DNA from 2 places in the Kocuria sp. SM24M-10 genome. Region 2 is predicted to be linked to the other one. Evidence: riboswitches for the same ligand, from Rfam matches in the RefSeq annotation. Region 2 holds a riboswitch; the other holds the start of a gene.

Region 1 (18,545 bases), on a different contig from region 2:
CCGGTGCAGCTCTCGGGCCGGTTCAACCTGCTGCAGTTCGCCCTCTTCGCCGTGACCTTCGTGTGGCAGGTCGCCAAGGCCAGCGTGGGCGTCATGCTCGTCGCGATCCTCGTGGGCCCGCGGGCCCGCAACGCGGTCGTGGGCGTGGAGCTGCGCACGCGCTCGGACCTGCTGCTCACCGCCACCGGCCACACCATGGCCCTGATCCCGGGCTCCATCCTCGTGGAGGTGGACCGCTCCCGGTGGACGCTCTACTTCCACGCGCTCAACGTCCGCACCCCCGAGGAGGCCGAGTCCTTCCGGCGCTCCGTGCGGCAGGTCGAGGCCGCGTGGATCCGCATCATGGGCACCCGGGAGGAGCTCACCGCCCTGCGGGCCGAACGCCGCGGGGGAGGCGCGGCGGAGTCCGAGCAGCGGGACAGCGCGGCGATCGGCTCCCCGGTCACGGCCGAGCAGCAGATCGTCGGCGGCCGGCGAGGAGACGTCCCCGCCGGGTCCACCGGGAACACCGGAACCACTGAGAATCCTCGGGCCGCCGAGAACCCCCAGACCACCGAGGAGGACCGCTCGTGATGGAGATCGCCGTGGCCGTCGCGGCCGTGCTGCTCAGCACGGCCGCCGCGGGCACCCTGTACCGGCTGGCCAAGGGGCCGTCGCTGCTGGACCGGGTGGTGGCCACCGACGTCCTGCTGGCGATCGTGGCGGCGTCGCTCGCCGTGGAGATGGCCTACCACGGCCATCTCGACAACCTCATCCTCATGGTGATCGTCTCCCTGGTGGGGTTCATCGGCGCCGTGACGGTGGCGCGCTTCGCCACCCAGACCGCCGAGCACGGGAAGTGAGCCCCGTGCTGGACACCGTCCTGGACGCCGCCGCCGCCGTGTGCCTGGTCCTCGGAGCGCTGATGTCCCTGGCCGCGGCGATCGGGCTGGTCCGGTTCCCGGACCTGCTGACCCGCATGCACGCCGGGACCAAGCCGCAGGTGTTCGGGCTGCTGCTCATGCTCACCGCCGTCGCCCTGGAGAACCGGGACCCGGTCATGATCCCGCTGATCATCCTGGGCTGGGTCTTCCAGCTGCTCACCGTGCCCGTCTCGGCGCACATGGTCGGCCGTTCCACCTACCGCACCAAGCACCTCAACCGGGCCACCCTCACGCAGGACGACCTGCAGGAGGTGCTCAACCGTGCCGGTGAGCAGGACGGCGGCGGGCAGGCCGCGGCCGGGGCGGCCCTCACCGACGCGGCCCTCACCGACCCGCCGGGCGCGGACGGGCAGCACGCCGACGGACAGCAGACTGACGGATCCGGGAGGACGCGTTAGGCTGGGCACGATCGACGGGCGCATCCGCGCCGCCCCGACGACAAGGAGCAGCAGTCCATGAACACGAAGATCCTCGAACTCGCCGGCACCGGCCTCTCGCTGGGCGGCGTGGCGCTCTCCCACAAGGTGCTCGGCGCCGCGTGGACGCGCATCACGGGGGACCCGCCCCCCGCCAAGAACCCGGACCCGGACGAGGCGTGGACCGGCATCATCATCTGGTCGCTCGTCACCGGCCTCGTCGGCACGGTGATCAAGGTCGCGATCTCCCGCCAGGTCGCGAAGATGGAGAACCAGCCCCGGAACAACCCCAAGGCCTCCAGCCAGGCCGAGGTCTGATCCCCGGGGACCACCTCACGAAGGGGCCGGTCCGCCCGGACACCGCAACGGTGTCCGGGCGGACCGGCCCCTTCGCCGTCCGGCGGACGCGCCGCGGGAGGAGCGCCGGACTCCCCGCGGGCAGGAACGGAACGGCGGACGTGCCGGCGGCAGCACCGGCGACAGTCCAGGCGACGGTCCGGATGTCAGTGCGTGCGGCGGTGCGGGCAGGGGAGGGGTAGACTCGGTGCCACTGAAACGACAGGGGAGCGCACCCCGCCGACAACGGCGGCACAGCGCTGAGAGTGCGGATCACCGCAGACCCTCGAACCTGCTCCGGTTAGCACCGGCGAAGGGAGTCGAGCACCTCAGGGGCGACTCGCGGACGTGAGCTCCATCCGTGTCCGCGCGGACCCCTCCCCTCCTGGCACCGATGGCTCGCTGAGCCCAGGAGGAACGCACCATGAACACCACCACGCACCGTCCCGCCGGCCGCAACCGTGCGCCCGGGTCCTCGTCCTGGCGGGTCGTCGACATCGTCGTGGCCGCCGTCCTCGCCGCCGTGTGCGCGGTCGTCTTCTGGGCGTGGTCGAACCTGCTCTATCCCGTGGTCGGAGCCGCCGCGGTGACCTATCCGCCCGCCGTGGGGCTGATCGCCGGCGGCTGGCTCGTGGCCGGCGTGCTCGGCGGTCTGATCATCCGCAAGCCGGGCGCCGCGCTGTTCTGCGAGCTGCTCGCCGCCGTCATCGAGGGCTTCCTGGGCACCCACTTCGGCTGGACCGTGATCCTGTCCGGTCTGCTCCAGGGCATCGGGGCCGAGCTGGTCTTCGCCGCGGTGCGCTACCGCCGCTACAACGCCGCGGTGGCCGCCGCGGCGGGCGCGGTCAGCGGCATCTTCCTGGGCGTCAACGAGAGCATCATCTACAACTACGAGTGGGCCCTCGGCCACCAGGTGGTCTACGTGGTCCTCGCGGCCCTCTCGGGCGCGGTGCTCGCCGGCCTGCTGATGTGGGCCGTGGTGAAGGCGCTCGCAGCCACCGGCGTGCTGCAGGGCCTGGCCTCGGGCCGGGTCGCACGGCGATGACCGCCGCGGCGGTGCGTCCTCCCGGCACGCCCGCCGCCGCGGGGGCCCGCGTCGAGGCCCGCGGCTTCGGCTGGCACCACCCCGGCCGGGAGGCCCCCGCCCTGCGGGGCATCGACCTGGTGGTCGAGCCGGGGGAGCGGGTGCTGCTGCTGGGGCCGAGCGGGGCGGGCAAGTCGACGTTCCTGCACGCCCTCGCGGGGGTCCTGCACGACGACGACGGGCTCTCCCGCCACGGGGAGCTGCTGCTCGACGGCACGGACCCGGACCGGGCACGGGGACGCGCCGGGCTCGTGCAGCAGGACCCCGAGTCCCAGGTGGTCCTGTCCCGTATCGGGGACGACACCGCCTTCGGCCTCGAGAACCTCGCCGTGCCCCGGGAACAGATCTGGCCCCGGGTCCGCGCCGCCCTCGACGACGTGGGGCTGGCCCTGCCGCTCGACCATCCCACCGCCGCCATGTCCGGCGGGCAGAAGCAACGCCTGGCGCTCGCCGGTGCCGTGGCGATGAGCCCGGGGCTGCTCCTGCTCGACGAGCCCACCGCGAACCTGGACCCCGCAGGGGTGCGGCAGGTCCGGGACGCGGTGGCACGGTGCCTGGACCGCAGCGGGGCCACTCTGGTGGTCGTGGAGCACCGCGTGGCGGTGTGGGCCGACGTCGTGGACCGTGTCGTCGTGCTCGGGCGCGACGGGGGGATCACGCACGACGGGTCCCCGGCGCAGGTCCTGGGAGAGGCCGCCGACGAGCTGAGCCGCGCCGGGGTCTGGGTTCCCGGGCGGGTCCCGCCCACCCGCGCGCCCGCCCGTCCCCGGGGGGACGCGGAGCCGCTGCTGAGCGCGGCCGCGCTGGCCGTCTCGCGCACCCAGCCCTCCGCACGGCAGCTGCGCGCCCGGCGCCGGGCGCGGCGGCGGGGCCGGGCGCTGAGCGATGCCGCGGCGGGCCGGGACCTCCCGGCCGCGGTGACCGACGTGGGACTGGACCTGCTCCGTGGCCGGGCACTGGCCGTGACGGGCGCCAACGGCACCGGGAAGTCGACCCTCGCGCTCACCCTGGCGGGCCTGCTGGCGCCCGTGCGCGGCACCGTGACCGCGCACCCGGCCCTGGCCCGCGGCGCCGGACCGGACCCGCTGGAGTGGGCCGGACCGGACCTGGTGGCCCGCGTCGGGACGGTCTTCCAGGAGCCCGAGCACCAGTTCCTGCGCGCCACCGTGCGGGCCGAGCTCGAGCTCGGCCCCCGTCTGGCGGGCACCCCGGCGGCCGACCGGGACCGTCGCACGGGAGAGCTGCTCGACCGGCTGCGGCTGACCCACCTGGCGGACGCGAACCCCTTCACCCTCTCCGGCGGTGAGAAGCGGCGGCTGTCGGTGGCCACGGTGCTGGCCACCGATCCGGACGTCCTGGTGCTCGACGAGCCCACGTTCGGCCAGGACGCCCTGACCTGGGCCGAGCTCGTGGACCTGCTCCTGGAGGTCGTGGACGCCGGCACGGCCGTGCTCGCAGTCACCCACGACGAGGACTTCGTGCGGGCGCTCGGGGCCGAGGTGCTGGAGCTGGGAACGTCCGCCCCCGGGATCGTGCCGGAGCCGGTCGCTCCCGCACGTGGCGCCGTGGTGGAGTCCGGTGCTGCTGGACGGGGCGTCGCGCTGAAGTCGGGTGCTCCTCGACGGGGTGCCGTGGTGGAGTCCGGTGCGCCCGCACAGGGCGTCGTGGTGGAGCCGGGCACGCCCGTGCCGGGGCTCCGGGCGGCCACGGAGCAGGTCCGGTGAGCGCGCCCGTGATCGGCCCGGCGGCCCGGGCCTCCCTGCTGGGCCGCGCCCATCCCGTGGTGAAGCTGGCCGGTGCCCTGGCCCTGACCGTGACGCTGCTGCTCAGCGCGGATCCCGTGACGTCGGGGATCGTGCTGCTGGGCGAGGTGCTGCTGCTGACGCTGGCCGGACGGCGCCCGCCGGCGCAGCTGCTGCGCGCCTGGCCCCTGTTGCTCGCGGCGCTCGTGAGCGGATGGGGCACGGCGCTGCTCGCCGAGGACTCCGGGCCGGTGCTGCTCGACCTGGGGATCACCGAGCTCTCGGCCGGGTCGGTCGCCGCGGGCGCGGCGATCGCCCTGCGCGGGCTCGCGCTGGCGCTCTCGGGCCTGCTCGTCGTGCTCAGCACGGATCCGACGGACCTCGCCGACGGACTGGCCCAGACGCTGCGGCTGCCCGCCCGGTTCGTGCTGGCCTCCTTGGCGGCCCTGCGCCTGGTGGGCGTGATGCTCACCGAGTGGTCCACGCTGGCGATGGCCCGCCGGGCCCGCGGCGCCGGCTCGGGGCACGGCCCGGTGGGCGTGCTGCGGGAGTTCGGCGGGCAGGCGTTCACCCTGCTGGTCCAGTCCCTGCGCCGTGCCACGCGGCTGTCGGTGACCATGGAGGCGCGCGGCTTCGGCGCGGGCCCGCGCACGTGGGCCCGGGTCCCGGGACACTCCTGGAGGGACGCCGTGGTGCTGGCGGGGTGCGCCGCCGTGGCCGTGGCGGGACCGGTGGCCTCCGTCCTGCTCGGGACGCACCGGTTCATCTGGGCCTGAGGCCGGGGCGACACGCCTGCGGATGCCTGTCGCCCACCCGTCAGGCCTGCGTGTCCCCACCCGTCACGGCCTTCGCCCCTGCAGGTCGCGCGGCCGTGCCCGTCACGCCCGGGCCACCCAGCCCGTCACGAGGCGGGTGAGTTCCGCGTCCACGGGCAGCGGGTGGGAGTCGAGCCGGCGCACCGGTACGGCGAGCCGCACGCTGGAGACGAGCCAGAGGGCGTCCGCCACCAGGAGGTCGGCGGACTGCAGGGGTCCGTGGCCCAGCTCCCAGCCGTCGCGCCGGGCGGCGTCGAAGATCGTGGCCTGTGTGGTGCCGGGGAGGATTCCCTGCGAGGGCTCCGGGGTCACGAGGGTGCGGACGCCCTCGCGCACGCGGGCGCAGACCACGGAGGACGTGGCGCCCTCCAGGATCCGGCCGTCCGGGGCCGTGAAGATCGCCTCGTCCGCGCCGAGGGAACGGGCATGGCGCAGGGCGGCCATGTTGATCGCGTAGGACAGGGTCTTGGCCCCGGGCAGCAGCCACGGATGCGCGGCGTCCTGCGCCGGGTCGTGGCCGCGGGGCAGCAGCACCGCGGAGACTCCCTCCCGGCGCTGCCGGAAGGTGGACTCCGGTACGGGGCTCACGGCCACCCACGACCACGGGCCGGCTTCGGGGGTGCCGCGGCTGACGACCACCTTGACGCTGTGCTCGGCGCCCAGCCCTCCGTCCCCGCCGGGGGCCGCGTGGGCGAGCCCCAGCTCGACGGCCTGCCGCAGCACCTGCGCCGAGGGCACGGGGAGCTGGGCCAGGCGCGCCGAGGCGGACAGGCGCCGGTGGTGGACGGCGAACTTCTGCACCCGCCCGTCGACGACGCGCAGGCTCTCGAACACCCCGTCCCCGCGGGTGAGTCCCTGGTCGTCGACGCGCACGAGCGGGACGGCCGGGTCGGCGAGGACCCCCTCCGGGTGTGCGGCGTCGAGGACGACGACGGTGCTGGTCACGGTTGTCTCCTGTCGGTGCGGGCGCCCGCTCAGTGGACGGGGCCGGGGTGCAGGACGTCGACCTGCTCCCAGACGTGGTCATCCGCCAGGTAGGCGTCCTCCTGGGCGGCCCACTGCTCCCAGTGCTCGGCGTAGTACGCGCCGTCCCGGCTCAGGGCCCGGTCGTAGCGCAGCGCGGTGGGCAGCTCGACCCAGACCGAGACGTCCAGCAGGGTCCGGGCGGCGGCCGAGCAGGCCCCGACGCCCTCCAGGACGACGACCTCCGCGACGCGTGTCAGGCGGGGGGTGCCCGGGGACCCGGTGACCCAGTCCCAGGCGCTCCACTCGGCGTCCCGGCCGGCGCGGAGAGGGGTGAGGACCTCCTCCACGTAGGTCCGGGTGCCGGGGCGGAGACCGTCCCAACCCGGGTAGAGGTCCTCCATGTGGAAGAGGGTCACGTCCCGCACGGGACGGAGCACCTCGGCGAGCTGCTCGGCCAGGGTCGTCTTCCCCGCGCCCGAGCGCCCGTCGATGCCGATGAGCCAGGGACGTCGGGTGGGGGTGGGAAGCAGCCGGGCCAGGTTGGTGCCGGCCGGGTGGGCCGCGGCGACCGCGGCGTCCACCTCCAGCTCGATGTCGATCACGCGTCTCCGGCGTCCCGGGCGCGGCCGGTGCCGGGGACCGCGGCGTCCAGTTCCCCGGCGACGGCGCGGACCACCCCCGGCACGGCGGCGGCGATCATGCCGTAGGTGGTCTCGAAGTCCTCGGCGCCCCCGTACCAGGGGTCGTAGATGCCCAGCTCGGTGTGCTCGGAGCCGGCGACGGCGGGGTCGAACTCCCGCAGCAGGCGCACCTTCTCGGCGCCGGGAGCGTCCGGGGCGAGGGCGCGCAGGCGCCGCCAGTGGACGAGGTCCAGGGCGAGCACGAGGTCGCGGTCCGCGAACCGGGCCGGGTCGAAGGCCTGGGCGGCGTGCGCGGAGGCGTCCAGCCCCTCGCGGCGCAGCAGGTCCCCGGCCCGCGGGTCGACCGGGTTGCCGAGCTCCTCGTCGCTCACGCCGGCGGAGTCGACGCGCACGCGCTCGCCCAGACCGGCGGCCTCGAAGGCGCGGCGCAAGGCGAACTCCGCCATGGGCGAGCGGCAGATGTTGCCGGTGCACACGGCCACGATCGAATACATAGCGGGCAGTCTAAGCCGGACGGGGCCGGGACGAGAAGTGCGGCCGCCGCCCGGAGGCGACGGCCGCACTTCTCGTCCTGGGGGGTCAGGTGCGGTCCCGGTCCTGACGGAGCGGGAGATCCGCGTCCGGTGCCGGTTCCGGTTCCGGGTGCGGCCGATCGGGGTGCTGGCGGGATCCGTCCGGGTTCAGGACCGATCCGTCCGGGGCCGCACGCGATCCGGTCTCCGCGTCGAGGTCGATCTCCTGGCCGTTCTCGTCGACGCGCCGGTACCAGTCGGTCACGGCGGGGTCGTGTGAGTCGAACGTCTCGCCGGCGGCCCGGGCGCCCGGGGCGTGCTCCACCTGGAGGGCGAAGTCGTCGCCGTGCTCCTCGATGCCGTGGATCACGGCCTTGCGCACGGCCGTGACGGCGAACTCGTGCCGGATCGTGGCGGGGTCGCTGCGCAGGTCCTTGTAGAAGGAGACCATCAGGAAGGCGACGATCACCGCGAACGGCAGGGCCGAGACGGTCACGAGGTTCTGCATCCCGGTCAGGGCGTCGTCGCCGCCCACGAGCATCATGACCGTTGCGATGCCGCCCAGGGACAGGCCCCAGAACACGACGATGGAGCGGTTGGGCTCGGGCCGACCGCGCTGGGACAGGGTGCCCATGACGATGGACGCCGAGTCCGCGCTGGTCACGAAGAAGATGCCGATGATGACCATGGCGAGCACCGACGTGATCGCGCCCAGGGGCAGGGCGTCGAGCATCCCGAACAGCACGGCCTCCTGGCCGCCCGCGGCCGCGAGGTCGGTCCCGGTGCGCTGCAGGTACATGGCGGTGCCGCCGATGACCACGAACCAGAGCACGCACATCGAGGAGGGCACCACGAGCACCACGGTCACGAACTGGCGCAGCGTGCGGCCACGGGAGATCTTGGCGATGAACATGCCGACGAACGGGGACCAGGACAGCCACCACGCCCAGTAGAAGACGGTCCAGCCGCCGGCGAAGGCGGTCGAGTCCTCGCCCCAGCCGCCGGTCTGCCCGGTCATCCACAGGTACTCCTGCAGGTAGGTGCTGAACACGGCCGGCACGAGGTCCAGGATCAGGACGGTGGGCCCGGCCACGAACACGAACAGGGCCAGCAGGAAGGCCAGCAGCAGGTTCGTGTTGGACAGGTAGCGGATGCCGCGGGCCACACCGGAGACGGCGGAGACCACGAAGGCGGCGGTGAGCACGGCGATGACCGCGATCAGGCCGCCGTTGCCCAGCGGGCCCCACCCGGCCACGATCTCGAGGCCCCGCGAGATCTGCAGCGCGCCGATCCCCAGGGAGGCCGCGGTGCCGAAGAGGGTCGCGAAGATGGCGAACACGTCGATGAGCCGGCCCAGGCTGCCCTCGGCGCGCTGCTGGCCGATCAGCGGCACGAAGATGCGGCTGATGAGCGGGGGACGGCCGCGGCGGTAGGCGCCGTAGGCGACTGCCGAGCCGACCACGGCGTACATGGCCCAGGGGTTGAGACCCCAGTGGAAGGCCGTCTGGACGAGGGCGTAGACGGTCATCTCCTCCGACCCGGGATCCGCGCCGAAGCCGGGGACGCCCGCGCCGAAGTGGCTCAGCGGCTCGGAGGCGCCGTAGAACATCAGGCCGATGCCCATGCCCGCGGCGAAGAGCATGGCCAGCCACGAGAAGAAGGAGTACTCGGGCTTCTCGTCGTCCATGCCCAGCGGGATGCGGCCGGTGCGGCTGAAGCCGACGACGAGCATGAACAGCACGGCGGCCGTGGACAGCGCGGTGAAGAACCAGCCGGCGTTGCCCGTCACCCAGCCCAGAGCCGCGGTGGAGGCGGCGGTCAGGGACTCGGTGGAGAGCACGCCCCACGCGATGAACGCCACGATCAGCGCGGCGGTGACGAGGAAGACCACCTTGTCCGTGCCGTATCGCAGCTTCTGGTCCTCCACGGCGATGCCGGGGACCAGCGCGGGGTGGATGCCGTGCGGATAGTTGATCTCCCGCAGCACCTCGCGCGGCTTGGGCCGGTGGGGTGAGCCGTTCGGGCTCTCTGACTGCGGCGTATGGGGTGGTGTGGTGCTCACGGAGGCTCCTGCGGTGTCGGGTGCGTGCGGTGTCGTGTCGGGATGCGTGCGTGGGCGTGCGGGGCGGACCCGGGGGCGGGCCCGGGGATGTCGAGGAGGGCCCGGAGGCCCGGGCGCAGCAGCCCAGTCTACCGGAGAGCTCTCCCGGCAGCAGGGGGCGGATCCGCTCTCACGCCAGGCACCGCAGAGAAATTGAGTCGGGTCGACTCAAGTCGACTTGACACCGGCCGGTCGCATGGCAGACTTGAGCCAGGAAAACTCAAGACCTGAGACCTCCGGGACCTCAACGGGGCCGTCACGGCCCGCCCGGTTCAGCTCGACCCGAAGGAGAACACTCCATGTCTCGTGCAGTAGGAATCGACCTCGGCACCACCAACTCCGTGGTGTCCGTGCTGGAGGGCGGCGAGCCCACCGTCATCGCGAACGCCGAGGGCAACCGGACCACCCCGTCCGTCGTCGCCTTCTCCAAGGACGGCGAGACCCTGGTCGGCGACATCGCCAAGCGCCAGGCCGTCACCAACGTCGACCGCACCATCGCCTCGGTCAAGCGCCACATGGGCACCGGCTGGTCGAAGGAGATCGACGGCAAGAACTACACCGCGCAGGAGATCTCGGCGCGCATCCTCATGAAGCTGAAGACCGACGCCGAGTCCTACCTGGGCGACAAGGTCACCGACGCCGTGATCACGGTCCCGGCGTACTTCAACGACGCCGAGCGCCAGGCCACGAAGGAGGCCGGCGAGATCGCGGGCATGAACGTGCTGCGCATCGTCAACGAGCCGACCGCCGCGGCCCTGGCCTACGGCCTGGAGAAGGGCAAGGAGGACGAGCTCATCCTCGTCTTCGACCTCGGTGGCGGCACCTTCGACGTCTCCCTGCTCGAGGTCGGCAAGGACGAGGACGACTTCTCCACCATCCAGGTCCGCGCCACCGCCGGTGACAACCGGCTGGGCGGCGACGACTGGGACCAGCGCATCGTCGACTGGCTGCTGTCGCAGGTGAAGTCCAAGACCGGCGCCGACCTGTCCAAGGACAAGATCGCCCTCCAGCGGCTGAAGGAGACCGCCGAGCAGGCCAAGAAGGAGCTGTCCTCCGCGACCAGCACCAACATCTCCCTGCAGTACCTCTCCGTGACCCCCGAGGGCCCGGTGCACCTGGACGAGCGCCTCACCCGCGCCAAGTTCGAGGAGCTGACCCGGGACCTGCTCGAGCGCACCGAGAAGCCGTTCAAGGACGTCATCGCCGAGGCCGGCATCTCCGTGTCCGACATCGACCACGTGGTCCTCGTGGGCGGCTCGACCCGCATGCCCGCGGTCGCCGAGACCGTGCAGCGCCTGGCCGGCCAGGAGCCGAACAAGGGCGTGAACCCGGACGAGGTCGTCGCCGTCGGCGCCGCGATCCAGGCCGGTGTGCTCAAGGGCGACCGCAAGGACGTGCTGCTGATCGACGTGACCCCGCTGTCGCTGGGCATCGAGACCAAGGGCGGCGTGATGACCAAGCTCATCGAGCGCAACACGGCCATCCCCACGAAGCGGTCCGAGACCTTCACCACCGCCGAGGACAACCAGCCCTCCGTGTCCATCCAGGTCTTCCAGGGAGAGCGCCAGTTCACCCGGGACAACAAGAACCTGGGCACCTTCGAGCTGACCGGCATCGCCCCCGCCCCGCGAGGGATGCCGCAGATCGAGGTCACCTTCGACATCGACGCCAACGGCATCGTCCACGTCTCCGCCAAGGACAAGGGCACCGGCACCGAGCAGTCGATGACCATCACGGGCGGGTCCTCCCTCTCCAAGGAGGACATCGACCGCATGGTCAAGGACGCCGAGGCCAACGCCGAGGCGGACCGGGTGCGCCGGGAGGCCGCCGACCTGCGCAACAACGCGGAGCAGCAGGCGTACTCCGTGGACAAGCTGCTGAAGGACAACGACGAGAAGCTGCCCGCGGACGTGAAGTCCGAGGTCCAGGCCGACGTCGACGCCCTGAAGCAGGCGCTCGAGGGTGAGGACGAGGCGGCCGTGAAGTCGGCCTACGACAAGCTCCAGCAGTCCCAGACCAAGCTCGGCGAGGCCCTCTACGCGCAGGCGCAGGCCGACGGCGCCGAGGGCGCCTCCGGCGCCGACGCCACCGGCGCGGCAGGCGACGAGGACATCGTCGACGCCGAGGTCGTCGACGACGAGAACGAGAAGAAGTGAGCATGCCCGATCCCACGCCAGGACCCGACGAGAACCCGGCGGAGAACGCTTTCGAGAACTCCGCCGGGAACCCCGACGAGCAGGCCGCGCAGGACTCCGGTCCCGGCTCCCCCGAGGAGGCCGGGCCGGAGGGCCTGACCGTGGACGACATTCTCTCGACCCCGCAGTCCACCGACGCCGGCTCCGCCGACGCAGGTGCGGCCGCGGAGGAGGACCCGTCCGCGGCGCTGGCCGCCGAGCGGCTCGAGGAGCTGCGCCGGCTGCAGGCCGAGTTCGTGAACTTCAAGCACCGCACGGCCCGTGAGAAGGAGCAGCTGCGCACGTTCGTGACCGGCGACCTCCTGCAGACCCTGCTGCCGGTGTTCGACGACATCGACGCGGCCCGCCAGGCCGGGGACCTCACCGACGGCCCGTTCGCGTCGATCGCGAACAAGCTGGAGGAGATCCTCGTCCGGCAGGGACTGACCCGCATCGGGGCGGTCGGCGAGACGTTCGACCCGAACGTCCACGAGGCGGTGCTCCAGCAGCCCACCAGCGAGGTCGAGCCCGACCAGGTCTCGATGGTGCTGCGCTCCGGCTTCCGGATCGGCGAGCGCGTCGTGCGGCCGGCCCAGGTGGCCGTCGCCGTCGCCGAGTGAGGCCGGGCCCGGCCTGACCGGCGCGGGAGGGGAGGCCCGTCCACGGGCCTCCCCTCCCGTCCCCCCAGCCACGGCACCGCGCCGGGGCGACTCAAGGACTTCCACCGGGTGCTGCTCGTCAGGACCCCCACCGGCCCCAGAGAAAGGAGGCGTCATGGCCAGCCAGGACTGGATCGACAAGGACTTCTACAGCATTCTCGGCGTCTCCAAGGACGCGTCCGAGGCGGACATCAAGAAGGCCTACCGCAAGCTCGCCCGCCAGTACCACCCCGACCAGAACCCCGGGGACGCGGAGGCCGAGCAGCGGTTCAAGGACATCACCGAGGCGAACTCCGTGCTCTCCGACCCGGAGGAGCGCAAGCAGTACGACGCGATCCGGGCCATGGGCTCCGGTGCCCGCTTCACGGCCGGCGGCCCGGCCGGCGCGGGCGGCTCGGCGAACTTCGAGGACCTCTTCGGGGACATCTTCGGCGCCGGCGGCGGTGGCCGGCGCCGGCGGACCAGCTACTCCACCGGCGGTGCCGGCTTCGGCGGGGCCGGCGGCTTCGAGGACCTGTTCTCGCAGTTCGGCGGCCCGGGCGGCTACGGCGCCCCCGGGGCCGGCTACCAGGCCCCGCCCGCCCGCGGGGAGGACATCCGCACGGAGACCTCCATCCCGTTCCGCTCCTCGGTGCAGGGCACCACCGTGAAGCTGCGCCGGGGCAACGGCCAGGAGACCACGGTGCGCGTCCCGGCCGGGGTGCGCGACGGGCAGAAGCTGAAGCTCGCCGGCAAGGGCCACTCCGGCCCCGGCGGACCCGGCGACCTCTACGTCACCGTGCACGTGGGCTCGCACCCGTTCTTCACCCGCGTGGACGGCACGGACGACGTCGAGGTCACCGTGCCGATCAGCTTCCCCGAGGCGGCCCTGGGCGCCACCGTGGACGTGTCCACCCTGGACGGCGGCACGGTGCGGCTGAAGGTGCCCGCCGGGACCTCCTCGGGCCGGCGCTTCCGCGTCAAGGGCCGCGGGTTCAACACGGCCAAGGGCACGGGGAACCTGATCGTGACCGTGGAGGTGCACGTGCCCGCCCACCTGGACGAGGCGGCCGAGGCCGCGGTCCGCGCGTTCGCGGAGGCGACCGCCGACGACGACCCTCGGGCGGGCCTGGCCACGAAGGCACGGGTCTGAGATGGCTCTCGACGCCGACCAGCCGCTCTTCGTGATCTCCGTGGCCGCGGAGATCGCGGAGATGCATCCGCAGACGCTGCGCCAGTACGACCGGCTCGGGCTGGTCAAGCCCTCCCGCGCTCCGGGCCGGGCGCGGCGCTACTCCCAGCGGGACATCGAGAAGCTGCAGCAGATCCAGGTGCTCTCCCAGCAGGGCGTGTCCCTGGAGGGCATCCGGCGCATCCTGCAGCTGGAGAACCAGGTCGCGGCCCTGCAGGCGAGGGTGGCGGAGCTGTCCCAGGAGCTCGACGAGGCCCGGGAGCGGGCCGAGGAGTCCTCACGGATCTTCGCCGCCGGGATCGGCGGGGACGTGGTGCGGATGGCCCGCGGCTCGCGCCCGCGGGCCCGCAAGATCTCCCAGGCCGTGGTGCTCTACCGGCCGCCGCGGCAGCAGGAGCGCTGAGCCGCCCGCCGGCGGCGCGGACGGCGGGCGCTCCGGGCGTCCGCGCCCCGGCGCGGGCGCCGCTCGGCGCAGGTGCTGGGCCGCGCAGCTGTTGCTCAGCGCAGGTGCTGGGCCGCGCAGGTGCTGCTCAGCGCAGGTGCTTCTCGAAGCCCACGTCGTACACGCCGTCCACGTAGCTGTGGGCGACACCGGGAAGCGGGACGTACCCGGTGCTCCGGTAGAGGGCGGAGGCCTCGGGCTGGCGGTTGCCGGTGGTGAGGTAGATCCGCCGGTAGCCGGCGGCGGCGGCGAGCCGCTCGAGCTCGGCCAGCACCCGCCGGGAGTACCCCCGCCGGCGGTGGGCGGGATCCGTCCAGATGCGCTTGAGCTCGGCCGTGACGTCGTCGTGCCGCCGGAAGGCGCCGCCGGCCACCGTCAGCCCGCCCTCGAGCAGCAGCACGAGGCCTCCGGTGGGGGCCCGGAACTCGTCGACGGGGTGGTGCTCCATCTCCTCCGCGCCGATCGACGGACCGTAGCGCGCCACGTACTCCCGGTGCAGGCCCTCCAGCAGCGGCCGCGTGCGGGGATCCCCCGGGGGCACGACGACGAAGCCGTCCGGGGAGGTTGCCACGCTCACGGAAGCCGGCGGTAGGTCAGGTCGCGCGGCACGCGTCCCGCCTCCTGCGCCTTGCGCTCGAAGCTCGTCAGGACCCGGCCCTCCCAGCGGGGGGCCCAGCCCACGTCCGGGTGCTCGTCGTCGGCGAGCGGACCCGGGTGCAGGTTCTCGAACCGGGGGGCGGCGTCCAGGACCTCGCGCATCACGAGCGCGTACTCCTGCCAGTCCGTGGCCAGACGCCACAGCCCGCCCGGGACGAGCACCTGTGCGGCCAGATCGGCGAAGGCGGGGGAGACGAGGCGCCGCTTGTGGTGGCGGGTCTTGTGCCACGGGTCCGGGAAGAACACCCACAGCTCGTCGACCGAGGCGGGGGCCAGCATGTGCTCCAGGACCTCGGGGGCGTTGGCCTGGACCACCCGGACGTTGTCCACGCCGGCCTGGCCCGCCTTGAGCAGCAGGTCCGCGATCCCCGGCTTGTACACCTCGACGGCGAGGTAGTCGCGAGCGGGATCCTGGGCGGCGGCGTGCACGACGGCCTCGCCCAGCCCGGAGCCGACCTCCACGACCAGAGGAGCCTCGCGCCCGAAGGCCGCGGCCGCGTCGAACTCGTGGTCGGGGTGCACGGAGGTGTCGGTGCGCACGCGCGGGACGTCCAGGACGCGCGTGGGCGCCCAGTCGTCCCACGCCTTCTGGCGGCGGGCGGTCAGGCGGTCACCGCGGCGCACGAAGGAGTACGGCCGGCGGTGGAAGGCCTCCGGGACGGGGCCCTGGCCGACGCCCTCGGCGTGCTCTCCGGCGGCCTCCTCGGCAGGATCCTCGGACGTCGTCTCGGCGCTTCCTGCGGCGCCCTCTTCGGCGCTCACGTCAGCGGCCTCGTCGGCAGGCGGCTCGGCAGGGGTGTCGGCGGGGGAGGGAGTGTGCTCGGTCATCGCCCTACATCCTAGGCGCAGGCCGGACCGGTCCGGTGGCGCTGTCCGGCAGGAGCGGTTCGGCCCAGCGCCGGCGAGGCGCCTCCCACACCGCGAAGCGGGCCAGCAGCTCGTCCGCGTCCCGGGCGACCACGGCGGCGTCACGGTACTCCGGGCGCACCAGCCCCGCGGCGGACATCGCCGCGACCGCGTCCAGCAGCGGCCCCCAGAACCCGGAGACGTCGAGGAAGCCGACCGGCTTGGCGTGCACCCCCACCTGCAGCCAGGTCCACGCCTCGAAGATCTCCTCCAGGGTGCCGAGCCCTCCGGGCAGGGCCACGAACCCGTCCGCGAGGCGGGCCATCTCCGCCTTGCGCTCGTGCATCGTCCCGACGACGCGCAGCTCGGTCAGGCCGGTGTGGGCCGTCTCGTCCTCGACGAGGGAGCGCGGCATCACCCCGATCACCTCGCCGCCGGCGGCCAGGGCGGCGTCGGCGACGACGCCCATCAGTCCCACGTGGCCGCCGCCGTAGACCACGCCCACCCCGCGGCGGGCGAGCTCGGTGGCGAAGGCCGCGGCGGCCTCGGCGAACAGGGGGTCGGAGCCCAGGGAGGCCCCGGTGTACACGGCGAGTCTCATGAGGACATTCTCGCCGCACCGGCGCCGATAGCATGAACCGGGCTGCACCCGCGCCCTGCCACGCATCCACAGCGGCGCCCGCCGCCCCGTCCCCGCTCCGCCCCCGCACCCACCATCACCACCCGCACCCGCCCCTGCACGCCCCTTCCCGAGGACCGACCCACCATGAGCTCACCCACCCCCGGCCAGCCGGTCCGTTCCCGTCTGCGTCTCAGCGGCAGGGCGGACCGGGTCGTGCTGGTGGCGGCACTGGGCATCCTCAGTGCGGTCAGCCCCATGGCCACGGACATGTACCTCGCGTCCATGCCGGCCATGGCCGCGCACTTCGGCGCCTCGACCTCCGCGGTGCAGCTGACCCTCACCAGCTACATGATCGGCATGGCCCTGGGGCAGTTCCTGCTGGGCCCGGTCTCGGACGTGCTCGGGAGGCACCGGCTCATGGTCGCCGGCAACGTGCTGTTCCTGCTCAGCTCCGTGGCCGTGGTCCTCGCACCCGGCGTCGGCACGGTGATCGCGCTGCGCGCGGTGCAGGGCGCCGCCGGAGCGGCGGGCGTGGTGATCGCCCGGGCCGTGGTCTCGGACATCGCCTCCGGACGCCGGGCCGCCCAGCTCTTCTCGGTGCTCGCCACCATCACCTCCCTGGCCCCGGTCGTGGCCCCTCTGCTGGGCGGGGTGATCGCCACCGTGGCTCCGTGGCAGACCGTGTTCTGGGCGCTCGCCGCGTTCGGGCTGCTGATGCTCGCGTGCTCGGTCCTCGTGGTCCCGGAGACCCTGCCGCCGCACCGGCGGCACCGAGGCGGCGTCGGGGCCGTCGTCGGCGGCTCCTGGCGCGTGCTGCGCACCCCGTCCTTCATGGGCTACGCGCTGGCCTTCGGAGCGGCGTTCGGGGCGCTGTTCTCCTACATCTCCGCCTCCTCCTTCGTGGTGCAGAACGTGCTCGGCTACTCGGCGCTGGGCTACTCCGTGATCTTCGCGGTCAACGCCTGCGGCTCGATCCTGGGGGCCCTCGTCAACACCCGGCTCGTCGGCAGGACGGAGCCCGGGCCGGTCCTGCGCACCGCCCTCGTGGTCATGGGAACGGTCAACGTGGTGGGGCTCGTCCTGGTCCTCGCGGGCATCACCGGGTGGACCACGCTGGCCCACCTGTTCGTGAGCCAAACCTGCATCGGGTTCATCCTCGGCAACGCCGTGGCGCTGGCCCAGTCGCGCGTGCCCGGCCGGGCGGGCGCCGGCTCGGCGGTGCTCGGGCTGGTCCAGTTCCTCATCGGCGGTCTCGTGAGCCCGCTGACCGGTCTGGCCGGGCAGCACAGCGCGGTGCCCATGGCCGTGTCCATGGCGGTGTGCTCCCTGCTGGCCGTGGGTGCCGTGCTGCTCGCCGCTCGGTGCTCCCGCCGGCCGCCGGGAGCACCGAGCCCCTCCGCCGGCCCGTCTCCGGGGAGAGGCGGGCCGGGACCACATCGCGGAGGGCCTCCGGATCCGTGACCGGCAGCCGGCCTTCCGGCCCCTGACCTGCGGACCGCCGGACCTGTGATTCAATGCCTCCTGCAGAGACGGAGATCACACCCTCGACCGGTCTCCGCTCGACCACCCACCCGACACCCACGGGAGAACACATGCTCCAATCCATCGAGACTGCCCTCGGCACGCTGGGCGGCATCATCTGGGGGCCGTACGTCCTCATCCCCCTGCTGCTCCTCACCGGCCTGTACCTCACGGTCCGGCTGGGCGGGCTGCAGTTCCAGCGGCTCGGATCCGCGCTGCGCCTGGCGCTGTTCGAGCGCAAGGACGAGGACGCCCACGGCGGCGACGTCTCCCAGTTCCAGGCGCTGACCACGGCGCTCGCGGCGACCGTGGGCACCGGCAACATCGTGGGCGTGGCCACCGCCATCTCGATCGGCGGCCCCGGCGCGCTGTTCTGGATGTGGGTCACCGGCCTGCTCGGCATGGCGTCCAAGTACTCCGAGGCCTTCCTGGCCGTGCGGTTCCGCACCACGGACGCCAAGGGCGAGATCTCCGGCGGCCCCCAGTACTACCTGGAGCGGGGCATCCGCTCCGGGTTCGGCAAGTTCCTGGCGATCTTCTTCGCGATCGCCGCCGCCCTGGCCGCGTTCGGGATCGGCAACATGACGCAGGGCAACTCGATCGCCTCCAACGTCGAGAGCTCCTTCGGCGTGCCGACCTGGATCACCGGCGTGGTGCTCGCGGCACTGACCCTGGCCGTGCTCGTGGGCGGCATCAAGTCCATCGGCAAGGTGACGGCGGGGTTCGTGCCGTTCATGATCCTGTTCTACGTGCTGGGCGCGCTCTTCATCCTGATCGTGAACGTCGCCGCCATCCCGCAGGCCGTCGTCCTGATCCTCACGGACGCCTTCACCGGCACGGCGGCGGTCGGCGGCTTCGCCGGGTCGGCCATCATGCTGGCCGTGCAGATGGGCGTGGCACGCGGCATCTTCTCGAAC
Region 2 (11,674 bases):
CCCGTCCCGACGAGCCCCCCGCGGCGATGTCGACGGGCGGGGTTCAGCGTGCCGGGGCCGTCGTCTCGAGGACGGCGGAGTCCGTGCGCCGGTCGGACGGCCGGTCGGCGGTGACCACCAGGTTGCCCTCGGCGAGCGCCTCGGGCTCCACGTCCTGCTCGATCGAGGTGGCCAGCGGCTTCTCGGTGACGAAGCTCAGCAGGGCGGCCGCCAGCAGGCCCAGGGGCACGATCCACAGGTAGATGGGGGTCAGGGCGTCGTTGTAGGAGGCCACGATCGGGTTCCGCAGCGCGTCCGGCAGGGAGGCGACCAGGGCGGGGGTGAGCGAGTTGGCCCCGCCGGCGCCGCCCTCCAGCGCGGCGGCCGGGAGGCGTTCGGTCAGCTGGTCGGCCAGCCGGCCCGCGAAGACGCTGCCGACCACGCCGGAGCCGAGGGTCGCGCCGATCTGGCGGAAGAAGTTGTTCGCCGCGGTGGCCGTGCCGACCTGCCGCAGCGGGAAGGTGTTCTGCACGATGAGCACCAACACCTGCATGGACAGGCCCAGGCCCAGGCCCAGGACCGCGATGTAGAGGCACACGTGCCACACCCCCTGCTCGGGGGTCAGCGTGGAGAGCAGGCCCATGGCCACGGCCACGACCACGCTGCCGGCCACCGGCAGCCACTTGTAGCGCCCGGTGCGGCTCACCGCCCGCCCGGCGAGCACCGAGGTGACGAGCAGGGTGCCCATCATCGGGACCATCAGCAGCCCGGAGGCGGTCGCGTCCACGCCGAAGACCATCTGCAGGTAGGTCGGCAGGTAGCCGATGGCGCCGAACATCCCCACGCCGGTGAGCAGCCCGGCCACGGTGGTGAGCACGAAGTTGCGCTCGCCGAACAGGTGCATCGGGATGATCGGCTCGGCGGTGCGCCGCTCCACGGCCACGAACGCGGCCCCGGCCGTGAGCGTGCCGGCGATCAGGCCGAGGATCACGGGGTCGGTCCAGGCGTACTTGCCGCCGCCCCAGGTGGCGAACAGGACCAGGCAGGTCGTGGCCACGGCCAGCAGCACCATCCCGCCGATGTCCAGGCGCGGCCGCCCGGCGTGCCGGGGCAGCTTGAGGAAGAGCACGGCGCCGGCCAGGGCGAGCAGGCCGAGCGGGATGTTGATCCAGAAGGCCCAGCGCCAGCCCGGACCCTCGGTGAACCAGCCGCCCAGCAGCGGTCCGGCCACCGAGGACACGGCGAACACGCCGCCCATGACGCCCATGTACTTCCCGCGCTCCCGGGCGGGGACCACGTCGGCGATGGCGGCCTGGGAGAGGATGATCAGCCCGCCGCCGCCCAGGCCCTGGATCGCGCGGGCGGCGATGAGGACCTCGATGGTCCCGGCGAGCGCCCCGACCACGGACCCGGCCATGAAGACCAGGATCGCGCCGAGCAGCAGGGGCTTGCGGCCCATGAGGTCACCGAGCTTGCCGTAGACCGGCATCATGATCGTCGAGGCCAGGATGTAGGCGGTGATCACCCACAGCATCTCGTCGACCCCGTTGAGCTCGCCGACGATCGTGGGCAGCGCCGTGCTGAGCACGGTCTGGTTCAGCGCGGCCAGCAGCATCGAGAGCATCAGGCCCACGAAGAGCAGCCCGAGGTGCTGGGTGCCGCGGGCCGGTTCGGCCCGGTGGGCGGGAGTGCGGGTCATGAGAGCTTCTCCTGGAGACGGTGGAAGAGGGTGAGCGCCGAGTCGTGGTCCTCGGCCGGCAGGCCGTGGGCGGGGGAGTAGCTCTCGGCGGTGATGGCGAAGCGCAGCGGCACGCCCCCGAGGATGACGAGCATCCGGGCGACGTCGTCCACGGGGTGCTCCCCGATCCCGGCCGACCACTGCGGGTCGCGGGCCAGCAGCTCGGCGAGCGTGCGGCGCACCAGGTCCTCGGCCTCGAGGGTCAGCTCGTGCCGGCGGCGGCCCAGGCCCGGGTGGTCCTGCAGCAGCCTGCGGCGCCGCTCCGCGTCCGGGCCGGCATAGGCGCTGCGGGTCACGGCCAGCAGCAGCCGCGAGACCTGGCCCAGCAGGTCGTGCTCGAGGGAGAAGCCCTCCAGCAGCTGCGGGTCCAGCGCGGGGGCGCGCATGCCCAGGACCGCGTCCTCCTTGGCCGGGAAGTAGTTGAAGAAGGTGCGCGGGGAGACGCCGGCCGCGGCGGCGATGGCCTCGACCGTGGCGCCCTCCACCCCGTGCTCGAGCGCGAGGCCGGCGGCCGCCTCGTGGATGGCGGACCAGGTCTCGGCCTTCTTGCGGGCGCGCAGGGAGGGGGGGACGGTGTCGTTCACATCGGTATTTTTGCACTTCTGCACCTTTTGCACAACTGCAACAATTTGGTGGAGCGCAGGCCCGGCCGGGAATAGGGCGGGCGCGCCCCGGCCTGTACCCAGAACGCACCGCGCCGGATCCCGGCGGACGGCAGGACAGATCAGACCACGGAACGGAGCTCCGCATGACCACCATCCCGCGCACCGACCTCGACGTCTTCCCGCTCAACCTCGGTGGCAACACCTTCGGCTGGACCTCCGACCGGAGCACCTCCTTCGCGGTGCTCGACGCCTTCACGGAGGCCGGTGGCAACTTCGTCGACACGGCGGACGTCTACTCCGTGTGGGGCGAGGGGCACACCGGCGGGGAGTCCGAGACCGTCCTGGGGGAGTGGCTGGCCGCCCGCGGCGTCCGCGACGACGTCGTGGTGGCCACCAAGGTGGGCTCCCTGCCGCAGCGCGCCGGCCTGGGCCGGGACAACGTGGTGGCGGCCCTCGAGGAGTCCCTGCGACGGCTCGGCACCGACCGGATCGACCTCTACTACGCCCACCGGGACGACGAGTCGGTGCCCGTCGCCGAGCAGGCGGCCACCTTCGACGAGCTCGTCCGCTCCGGGAAGGTCCGGGCGGTGGGACTGTCCAACTACAGCCCGCAGCGGCTGCGGGAGTGGTTCGAGACCGCCGAGCGCGAGCACCTCACCGTGCCGGTGGCGATCCAGCCCGAGTACAACCTGGTGGGCCGCCGCTCCTACGAGCAGGACCTCGCCCCGCTGGCCCGGGAGTTCGGGGTGGCGGTCTTCCCCTACTTCGGCCTCGCCTCGGGCTTCCTCACCGGCAAGTACCGCACGGCCGCCGACCTCGAGGGCCGGGCCCGCGGCGGCGCCGCGGGGGCGCACCTGAACGACCAGGGCCTCGCCGTCGTCGACGCCCTGGTGGACGTGGCCGAGGCGCGCGGGGCCGAGCCGACGACGGTGGCGCTCGCCTGGCTGCTGGCCAAGGGCGTGACCGCCCCCATCGCCTCGGCCTCCCGGCCCGACCAGGTGCCGGCGCTCATGGCCGCCCCCGGCCTGGCGCTCTCCGCCGAGGAGGTCGAGGCCCTGGATCGGGCCTCGCAGCCGTTCGCCTGACTCCGCCAGACCCGTCGGGCCCGCGGGCCGGCCCCGCCCGGCCGGTCCGCGGGTTCCGGCCCGCCACGGGAACAGGACCCCAGAGGAAGGACCGCATGACCACCTCCACCTTCACGTTCACCCCGCCCTGCGGTCCCGTCCACGCCAGGGCCGACGGCGCCGTGGTCCGGGCCGGCGGCATCCCCTACGCCACCGCCGACCGCTTCGCCGCTCCCGTCCCCGCCCCGGACCGGGACGAGCCGTTCCCGGCCACGGGCCCGGCCCCCGCCTGCCCCCAGGTCCGCTCGCCCTTCCTCGCCTCGGTGCTGGGGGACGCGCTCGGCGACCTGCCGCAGGACGAGGCCTGCCAGCGGCTCTCGGTCACCCTGCCCCGCGACGCGCGGGCCGGCGAGGGCCTGCCCGTGCTGGTATGGATCCACGGCGGCTCCTACACCACCGGGGCCGGTGACGCCCCGATCATGGACCCGAAGCCGCTGGTGGCCGAGCAGCGCGTGGTGGTCGTGACGGTCACCTACCGGCTCGGCCTGTTCGGCTACCTGGGCTCCGGGCACGCCCGCCCGGCCAACCTCGGGCTGCTCGACCAGCTCCAGGCGCTGCGGTGGGTGCGGCGCAACATCGCCGCCTTCGGCGGCGACCCGGACAACGTGACCGCCTTCGGCCAGTCCGCCGGCGGTGACGCCGTGGCCCACCTCATGGCCGTCCCCGGCGCGGAGGCGCTGTTCCGCCGCGCCGTCATCCAGAGCCCGCCGCTGGGCATCGCCCGCGGCCGGGAGCGGATGAACGCCGCCATGGCCGCTGCGGCGGAGGTCGTGACGGCCGGGATGCCCGCCGCCGACGTGGTCGCCGCCCAGGCGGAGGTGGAGCGGCACGCGGCGCCCTTCGGGCTGCTGGGGGCGATGCCCTTCGGCACCCAGTACGGCCACCACCCGCTGCCCGCCGAGGAGGAGATCGACGCGGCCTGGGACCGGGCGGCCCCGCACATCGACGTCCTCATCGGCCACACCACCGAGGAGGCGCGGCTCTACCTGCCCACGGTGCCGGCCCTGCAGCGGTGGACCCGCGTGCCGCTGCTGGGGCCGGTGCTGCGCCGGGCCGTGGTCGGCTGGGCGACCCGGTCCGTCTACTCCCGGGCGATCCGCCGCTTCGCCCGCCGGCACGTGCGCGCCGGCGGGACGGCCCACCGCTACGTGATCTCCTGGGCGGCCCCGGGCAACCCGTACGGGGCGGCCCACACGGTCGACCTGCCCCTGCTCTTCGGCGACGAGCCGACCTGGGCGGGCACCGGACTGGTCGCCGGCGCCGCGTGGGAGGACATCGATGCCGCCGCCCGGCAGGTGCGCAGGCTGTGGGCCGACTTCGCCCGTGGTCAGCCCCTCGGCGACGCCGGCCGCATCCCCGGCGTCCTGCGCCACCGCCGCGTCCGGGCCCCGTTCCGCGTGGGGCCTATGCGGCGACGCCCACCTGGATGAGGGTGTTCCAGGGGTCCTCGAAGCGCAGCACGGCGCCGTCGTGCCGGGTGGGGACCCGGTGGTCGGTCAGCCGGGCCTGCAGGGCGGCGACGTCCTCGGCCGTGGGCAGGTCGATGTTGACCTGCCCCAGGCCCAGGGAGGCCGCCCGCGGGCCCGCCCCGGCGCTGTGCCAGGTGTTGAGCCCGATGTGGTGGTGGTACCCACCGGCGGCGATGAACAGGGCCGAGCCGATGTCGCTCATCACCTCGAAGCCCAGCACGTCCACGTAGAACCGCCGGCCCTGTGGGATGTCACCGACCTGCAGGTGCACGTGGCCGAGGGTGGCCGGCGGCGCCGCCGGCCGCGCACCGGCCGGCTCGCGCAGGTGCTCGCCCAGGAACGAGGTGGGGTCCAGCGGGTTGGACGCCAGTGTCAGCAGCCCGTTGGCCTCCCGCCGCCAGGTGTCCCGGGGGCGGTCGGTGTAGAGCTCCACGCCGTTGCCCTCGGGGTCGTCGAAGTAGAACGCCTGGCTGTAGAGGTGGTCGGCGCTGCCGGTGAAGGAGCGCGGCGCCACGGCGGCGACCGAGGCCAGGGCGGCCGCCAGGGCCGGCTCGTCCTCGAACAGCACCGCGGTGTGGAACAGCCCCGCCTGGCCGCGGCGGGCCGGCGGCAGCTCCCGGACCTGCCGCAGGCGCAGCACGGTCCGGCCGTCACGACCCAGCACGGCCGTGTCCCCGGCGTGGGCGAGGACCTCGAGGGTCACGGCGTCCGTGTAGTAGGCGAGCATCGTGTCCAGATCGGCCACGAGCAGCTCCACGGCGCCCATCCGGGTCCCGGCGGACAGCAGGTCGTCGGCCGGGCGCGGCGTGAGGCTCCGGGGGTCGGGGTTCTGGGGAAAGATCGGCATCTCGGGCTTCTCCGTCGGCATCGGCACCACAAAGGTTGATATGTCCCCAAGGATACCCCGGAAAATATTTCCCGTGCAAGTATCTTGGGGGCATCCGTCACCTCGGGGCCGGGCGCGAGGCCGTCCCGGTCAGAGCACGAAGATCAGCGCCACGATCACCGCCACGATCGCCAGGAGGACCAGGCCCCAGGCCTTGAGGTTGTCGGAGTCGTCCTCCTCGGGATCGTGGGCCGGGCGCGGCGGCCATCCGCCGGCCGCCGGGCCGCCGGTCCCCGCCAGGGGGCCGCCCGCGCCCGGACCGGGGAACGGCCCGCCCTGGGACTGGCCCGGGAACGGCTCCCCGGGAGCCCCGGGCCGGCCGACCTGCCCGGGCGGCGGCGGAGCGGGCGTGGACGGGCTGACGCCCCACTGCGGAGCCTGCGGGGCGTCCGCGATCGAGGGGTTCGACGGCGGCGGCCCGGCCGGACCGTCCCCGGGTGCCCGCGGCGCCGGGGCTGCCGGCGGTGGAGGAGCGGCCGGGGGAGCGGCGGGCGGCAGCGTCTCGCCGGAGAGCACCGGCCCGTCCTCGCGGTGGCCCTTCTCGGCCTCCGTCAGCAGGGTCACGAACCGCTCCAGCGACTCCGAGCCGTCGTACTCACGGGCCAGGAAGCGCTCGGCGCGGCGGCGCACCACCCGGTAGACGCGCCCGTCGTCGGGGATCGAGAGGTCCCGGGCGGCCTGCGCCACGATCAGCGGGGGCTGCTCGGGCAGCGGGTTCGTGCCCCACTCCAGCAGCCCGGTGAGCAGGGGCCGCTCCAGCACCGAGGCCATGGCCGCCCGGGCGCCGGGCACGCGGGTGAACTCCAGCAGCCCGCTCGGCGGCGCGGAGGGACAGCCCGGGACGTCACCGGGCAGCCGGGCCGCCCGCTCGAGCCAGAACGTGTCGCCGAAGAGGGTGGCCAGCAGCACGGCCGCCGCGAGCCGGTCCTCGCCCGGGGCGGCGTCCTCCGGGGCGCCCTCCTCCCAGTGGGTGCCCAGCGCTCGCCGGGCGGGCTCGCCGGCCAGCCGGACGCGCAGCTGCACGTCCTCCGGGCCGCGGGCGGTCTGCGCGGGATGCTCCACCGCGTGCCGCACCTGCGGGTCGAGCTCGGGGTCCATGGGCCACTCCTCCGTCGTCGTCCGTGAGGTCCATGCTCTCAGACGGTGCTGTGCGGCGGCGGGGAGCCGGTGGGGAGTTGTGGCCGTCGTGCCCTTCGGGACGTCCCCGCCCGGGGGGCCGGGCAGGAGACGTGCCGAGCAGGGAGGGTGCCGGGCGGGGAAGGGGTCAGGCGGGGAGCAGGCTGCGCAGCTGTCCGGCCGCCAGACGCGGGTCCGGGGCCTCGGTGACCGCCCGGACCACCACGGCGCCGCGCGCCCCGGCGGCCAGCACCTCGGGGAGGCGCTGCTCGTCGATGCCGCCGATGGCGAACCAGGGCACGGGCGCGGCCGCCTGGTCGGCGTCCAGCCGGGCCTCGGTCAGTGCGGCGACCTCCCGCACGAAGTCAAGGCCGGTGGCGGACCGGCCCGGCTTGGTGGGGGTCTCCCACACGGGCCCGGTGCAGAAGTAGTCCACGTCCGGGTCGGCCAGCGCGGCCCGGGCCTGGCCGAGGTCGTGGGTGGAGCGTCCGATCAGCACGTCGGGGCCCAGCAGCTGCCGGGCCTGGGCGGGGGTGAGGTCGTGCTGGCCGGCGTGGAAGACGTCGGCGCCCACGAGCGCGGCGAGGTCGGCGCGGTCGTTGACGGCGACCAGCGTGTCGTACTCGGCGGCGACCCGGCCCAGCAGGCGCAGCGCGGCGATCTCCTCGTCGGTGTCGATGCTCCTGTCCCGGAGCTGGACGATGTCCGTCCCGCCGGCGCAGACGGCGTGCAGGAACTCCTCGAGGTCGCCCTGTGCGCGGCGGGCGTCGGTGCACACGTACAGCCGGGCGGCGAAGAGCCGGTCCGTGCGCGTCATGCGCAGCTCGGAGGCGGCGGGGGCAGCGGTGTCCTGGGTATGCTGGGTCACACGCTGAATGATAGGTCAGCGGTTCTGCGGGAGCCCCACGGGGGCTGAGAGGGCGTCCGGCGCCGACCGCCACACCTGATGCGGGTCATGCCGCCGTAGGAAAGGACGATGCCGGTGACATCCGCGCCCTCCGTTCCGATGCCCGCCGCCCAGCACGTGCGGGCCGACGTCGCCGTGGTCGGGGCCGGGGTGGTCGGCCTGGCCACGGCCTGGGAGCTGCGCCGCCGCGGCCGCTCGGTGGCCGTGGTGGATCCCGAGCCCGGCGCCGGGGCCAGCCGGGCGGCAGCTGGGATGCTCGCCCCGGTGAGCGAGGTCCAGTACCAGCAGGAGCCGCTCTATCCTTTGATGCTCGCCTCGGCCGGCGCCTACCCGGCGTTCGTGGCCGCCGTGGAGGAGACCGCCGGCGGCTCGGTGGGCTACCGCGCCACCGAGACGCTCGTGTGCGGCGTCGACGCCGCCGACCGGCAGGCCCTGGCGGACCTGCGCGAGCTCCAGCGGCGCCACGGCCTGGCCGTGGAGCCGCTTGCGCTGCGCGCGGCCCGGGCCCTGGAGCCGGCCCTGAGCCCGCGGCTGTCCGCCGTGCACCGCATTCCCGACGACCACCAGGTGGACCCGCGCCGGCTCGTGGCCGGGCTGCTCGCCGCCCTCGTCGCCCCCGAGATCCCCGCACCGTCCGGGCCCCGCGGAACGGACGGCGCCGACGGCGGGCCCGCCCGCCTGGTGCACGACCGCGCCGCGGGGCTGCGCCACGGCCCCGACGGCGCGGTGACGGGTCTGCGCCTGGCCGGCGGCGGGATGGTCTCGGCGGCGGAGACGGTCCTCGCCCCCGGCACGGGTCTCAGCGACCTGGAGGGCCTGCCCGGGTCCTGGCGGCCGCCGCTGCGCCCGGTGCACGGGGACATCCTCCGCGCCCGCCCGCCCGCCGGGGCGCCCGCCCTGCTCGAGCGCACCGTCCGCGGTGTGGTCCACGGCGTGCCCGTCTACCTGGTGCCCCGCGACGACGGGACGGTGGTGATCGGGGCGACCTCCCGCGAGGACGACCTCGACGGGATCAGTGCCGGGGGCGTGTTCCGGCTGCTGCGCGACGCCCAGGCCGTGGTCCCCGGCGTCGCCGACCTCGAGCTGGTCGAGGCCATGGCCCGCGCCCGGCCCGGCACTCCGGACGACATCCCGTACCTGGGCCGCGTCCGCGGCTCCGGGAGAGACCCGGTGGCCGGTCTCGTGGTCTCCACCGGCTACTTCCGCCACGGCGTCCTGCTCGCCCCGCTGGCCGCCCGCCTCGCCGCGGAGCTGGTGCTCGGGCGGTCCGGCACGGATCCGGGCCCCGACGCCGAACACCTGGCCAGCACCGACCCGCACCGCTTCGACCGCCCGGTCGAGGCGCCCTCCGTGGACCTCGCGACCGGGTCCCGCACCCCGAACAGGAGCACCCGATGACCGCCATCACCCTCAACGGCCGCCCGCACGTCGTCGGCGGGGACACCACCGTGGTGGACCTCGTGGCCGAGACCGTCGGGCGGCCCCTGGGCCCCGACGGCGCCCCGCTGGACGGCCGCCGGCTGGGCGTGGCGGTGGCGGTGGACGCCGCCGTGGTCCCGCGCAGCCGCTGGGGCCGGACCCCCGTGGCCGAGGGACAGGCCGTCGAGATCATCACCGCCGTCCAGGGAGGCTGACATGACCCGCCCCGCACCCCACCCCGCATCCCACCTCGCGCCCACCGTGGACCCGATCGTGCTCGACGGCACCGAGCTGTCCTCCCGGCTGATCATGGGCACCGGCGGGCTCAGCTCGCTGCACACCCTGGAGCAGGCCCTGCTCGCCTCCGGCACCGCGCTGACCACCGTGGCGCTGCGCCGCTACGCCCCCGGCCACGGCGACTCGCTGTTCGCGATGCTCGAGCGCAACGGCATCCGGATCCTGCCCAACACCGCCGGCTGCTACACCGCCCGGGACGCCCTGCTCACCGCCGAGCTCGGCCGCGAGGCCCTGGAGACCGACTGGGTCAAGCTGGAGGTCATCGCCGACGAGGACACCCTGCTGCCCGACGTGGTGGAGCTGCTCGACGCCACCGAGCAGCTCGTGGCCCGCGGCTTCCGGGTCTTCGCCTACACCTCCGACGACCCGGCCGTGGCCCGCCGTCTGGAGGACCTCGGCGCGGCCGCCGTGATGCCCCTGGGCGCGCCGATCGGCACCGGGCTGGGGATCCTCAACCCGCACAACATCGAGCTCATCGCCTCCCGGGCCTCGGTGCCCGTGGTCCTCGACGCCGGCATCGGCACCGCCTCCGAGGCCGCGCTCGCCATGGAGCTGGGCTGCGACGCCGTGCTGCTGGCCAGCGCCGTGACCCGGGCCCAGGACCCGGTGGCCATGGCCACCGCGATGCGCCACGCCGTGGCCGCCGGGCGGCTGGCCGCCCGCGCCGGCCGGATCCCGGCCCGCCGGCACGCCCAGGCGTCCTCGCCGATGGCCGGGCGGATCGACACGGACGCGTCCGACGCCGGTGCGTCCGCCGGTCCGGCGGACGTCCCGCGCGGGGACTGGGCGCCCGTGGGGGAGCGCCCGTGAGCGCGCTGCCCCCGCTCGTGGAGCCCGGCCCCGAACTGACCCGTGCGGAGCTCGAGCGCTACGCCCGGCACCTGACCCTGCCCGGGATCGGCCCGCTCGGCCAGCGCCGGCTCGGCAGCGCCCGGGTGCTCGTGGTCGGCGCGGGCGGACTGGGCGCCCCGGCCCTGCAGTACCTCGCCGCGGCCGGCGTGGGAACGCTGGGGATCGTCGACGACGACGTCGTGGCGGTCTCCAACCTGCAGCGCCAGGTGGTGCACCGCACCGCCGACGTCGGCCGGCCCAAGGCGGAGTCCGCCGCGGAGGCCGTGACCGCCCTGAACCCGCTCGTGCGGGTCCGCACCCATCCCTGCCGGCTCACGGCGGACAACGCCGTGCGGATCCTCGGGCAGTACGACCTCGTCCTCGACGGCGCGGACAACTTCGCGACCCGCTACGTGGTCAGCGACGCCGCCGCCCTGACCGGGATCCCCTGCGTGTGGGGCTCCATCCTGCGCTTCGAGGGGCAGGTCAGCGTCTTCTGGGCCGGCCACGGGCCCACCTACCGGGACCTCTACCCCGAGGCGCCGCCGGACGGGGAGGTGCCCAGCTGCGCCGAGGGCGGGGTCTTCGGCATGCTCCCCGCCACCGTGGGCGCGGTGATGGTCACGGAGGCGGTCAAGCTGATCACCGGCACCGGCGAGCCCCTGCTCGGGCGGGTGCTGCTGCACGACGCCCTGGCGATGACCTGGCGCGAGATGGGCCTGGACCCGGACCCGGACGCCGCCCCGGTCACCGCCGTCGCCGAGCCCGTGGCCGTCCGTCCGCCGGCCGGCGGCGCGGAGCCCGCCGAGACGGTCGCGGCGGGCGAGCTGGCCCGGCTGCTGGAGCGGCGGGCGCGCGGAGAGACGGCCTTCGTGCTGGTCGACGTGCGGGAGGACTGGGAACGGCAGCTCCTGGCGATCCCCGGCGCCGTGGCCGTGCCGCTCCAGGAGCTGCTGGACCGGGGGCCGGACGCCCTGCCGCCGGAGGCGCGCGGCGCGGACCTCGTGCTGCACTGCAAGGCCGGCGCCCGCTCGGCGACCGCCCTGGCCGCGCTGCGCCCGTTCTACGCCGGGCGGGAGGAGCGGATCCGCCACCTCGAGGGCGGGGTGCTCGCCTGGGCGGAGCAGGTGGAGCCGGGCCGGCCGCGATACTGAGCGGGTGCGCGGCGCTCCCCTCCTCCGGCCGGGCGGGGTCCCGCGGCGGATTCCTACACCACCCGGGACGACATGACCGTCTGTGACGTCAGCATGACATCCGACGACATGCGGCCGTCATCGGGTGGCTCAGCACCCCGGCGGTCTGG

The links. Region 2 has a riboswitch for thiamine pyrophosphate ahead of ABL57_RS15670 (FAD-dependent oxidoreductase). Riboswitches for the same ligand answer to the same signal wherever they lie in the genome.
Region 1: another riboswitch for thiamine pyrophosphate. It lies ahead of ABL57_RS15875 (ECF transporter S component); the one in region 2 lies ahead of ABL57_RS15670 (FAD-dependent oxidoreductase).

What each region holds. Positions count from the first base shown of each region.
Region 1 covers NZ_LDNX01000132.1:7,560-26,104, reverse strand. The annotation lists gene ABL57_RS15895 (Na+/H+ antiporter subunit E) at 1-573, shown strand, start outside; gene ABL57_RS15890 (monovalent cation/H+ antiporter complex subunit F) at 570-842, shown strand; gene mnhG (monovalent cation/H(+) antiporter subunit G) at 848-1,321, shown strand; gene ABL57_RS15880 (DUF4235 domain-containing protein) at 1,379-1,657, shown strand; TPP riboswitch at 1,890-2,011, shown strand; gene ABL57_RS15875 (ECF transporter S component) at 2,100-2,720, shown strand; gene ABL57_RS15870 (ABC transporter ATP-binding protein) at 2,717-4,483, shown strand; gene ABL57_RS15865 (energy-coupling factor transporter transmembrane protein EcfT) at 4,480-5,277, shown strand; gene ABL57_RS15860 (aminotransferase class IV) at 5,380-6,261, opposite strand; gene ABL57_RS15855 (uridine kinase) at 6,291-6,884, opposite strand; gene ABL57_RS15850 (low molecular weight protein-tyrosine-phosphatase) at 6,881-7,417, opposite strand; gene ABL57_RS15845 (BCCT family transporter) at 7,503-9,497, opposite strand; gene dnaK (molecular chaperone DnaK) at 9,836-11,692, shown strand; gene ABL57_RS15835 (nucleotide exchange factor GrpE) at 11,695-12,330, shown strand; gene ABL57_RS15830 (DnaJ C-terminal domain-containing protein) at 12,485-13,501, shown strand; gene ABL57_RS15825 (heat shock protein transcriptional repressor HspR) at 13,503-13,943, shown strand; gene ABL57_RS15820 (GNAT family N-acetyltransferase) at 14,071-14,559, opposite strand; gene trmB (tRNA (guanosine(46)-N7)-methyltransferase TrmB) at 14,556-15,467, opposite strand; gene ABL57_RS15810 (TIGR00730 family Rossman fold protein) at 15,472-16,086, opposite strand; gene ABL57_RS15805 (multidrug effflux MFS transporter) at 16,252-17,568, shown strand; gene ABL57_RS15800 (sodium:alanine symporter family protein) at 17,700-18,545, shown strand, end outside.
Region 2 covers NZ_LDNX01000131.1:1,723-13,396, forward strand. The annotation lists gene ABL57_RS15635 (MDR family MFS transporter) at 44-1,678, opposite strand; gene ABL57_RS22750 (TetR/AcrR family transcriptional regulator) at 1,675-2,301, opposite strand; gene ABL57_RS15645 (aldo/keto reductase) at 2,466-3,407, shown strand; gene ABL57_RS15650 (carboxylesterase family protein) at 3,503-4,876, shown strand; gene ABL57_RS15655 (VOC family protein) at 4,851-5,762, opposite strand; gene ABL57_RS15660 (hypothetical protein) at 5,892-6,899, opposite strand; gene thiE (thiamine phosphate synthase) at 7,066-7,734, opposite strand; TPP riboswitch at 7,802-7,904, shown strand; gene ABL57_RS15670 (FAD-dependent oxidoreductase) at 7,894-9,222, shown strand; gene thiS (sulfur carrier protein ThiS) at 9,219-9,458, shown strand; gene ABL57_RS15680 (thiazole synthase) at 9,460-10,350, shown strand; gene moeB (molybdopterin-synthase adenylyltransferase MoeB) at 10,347-11,525, shown strand.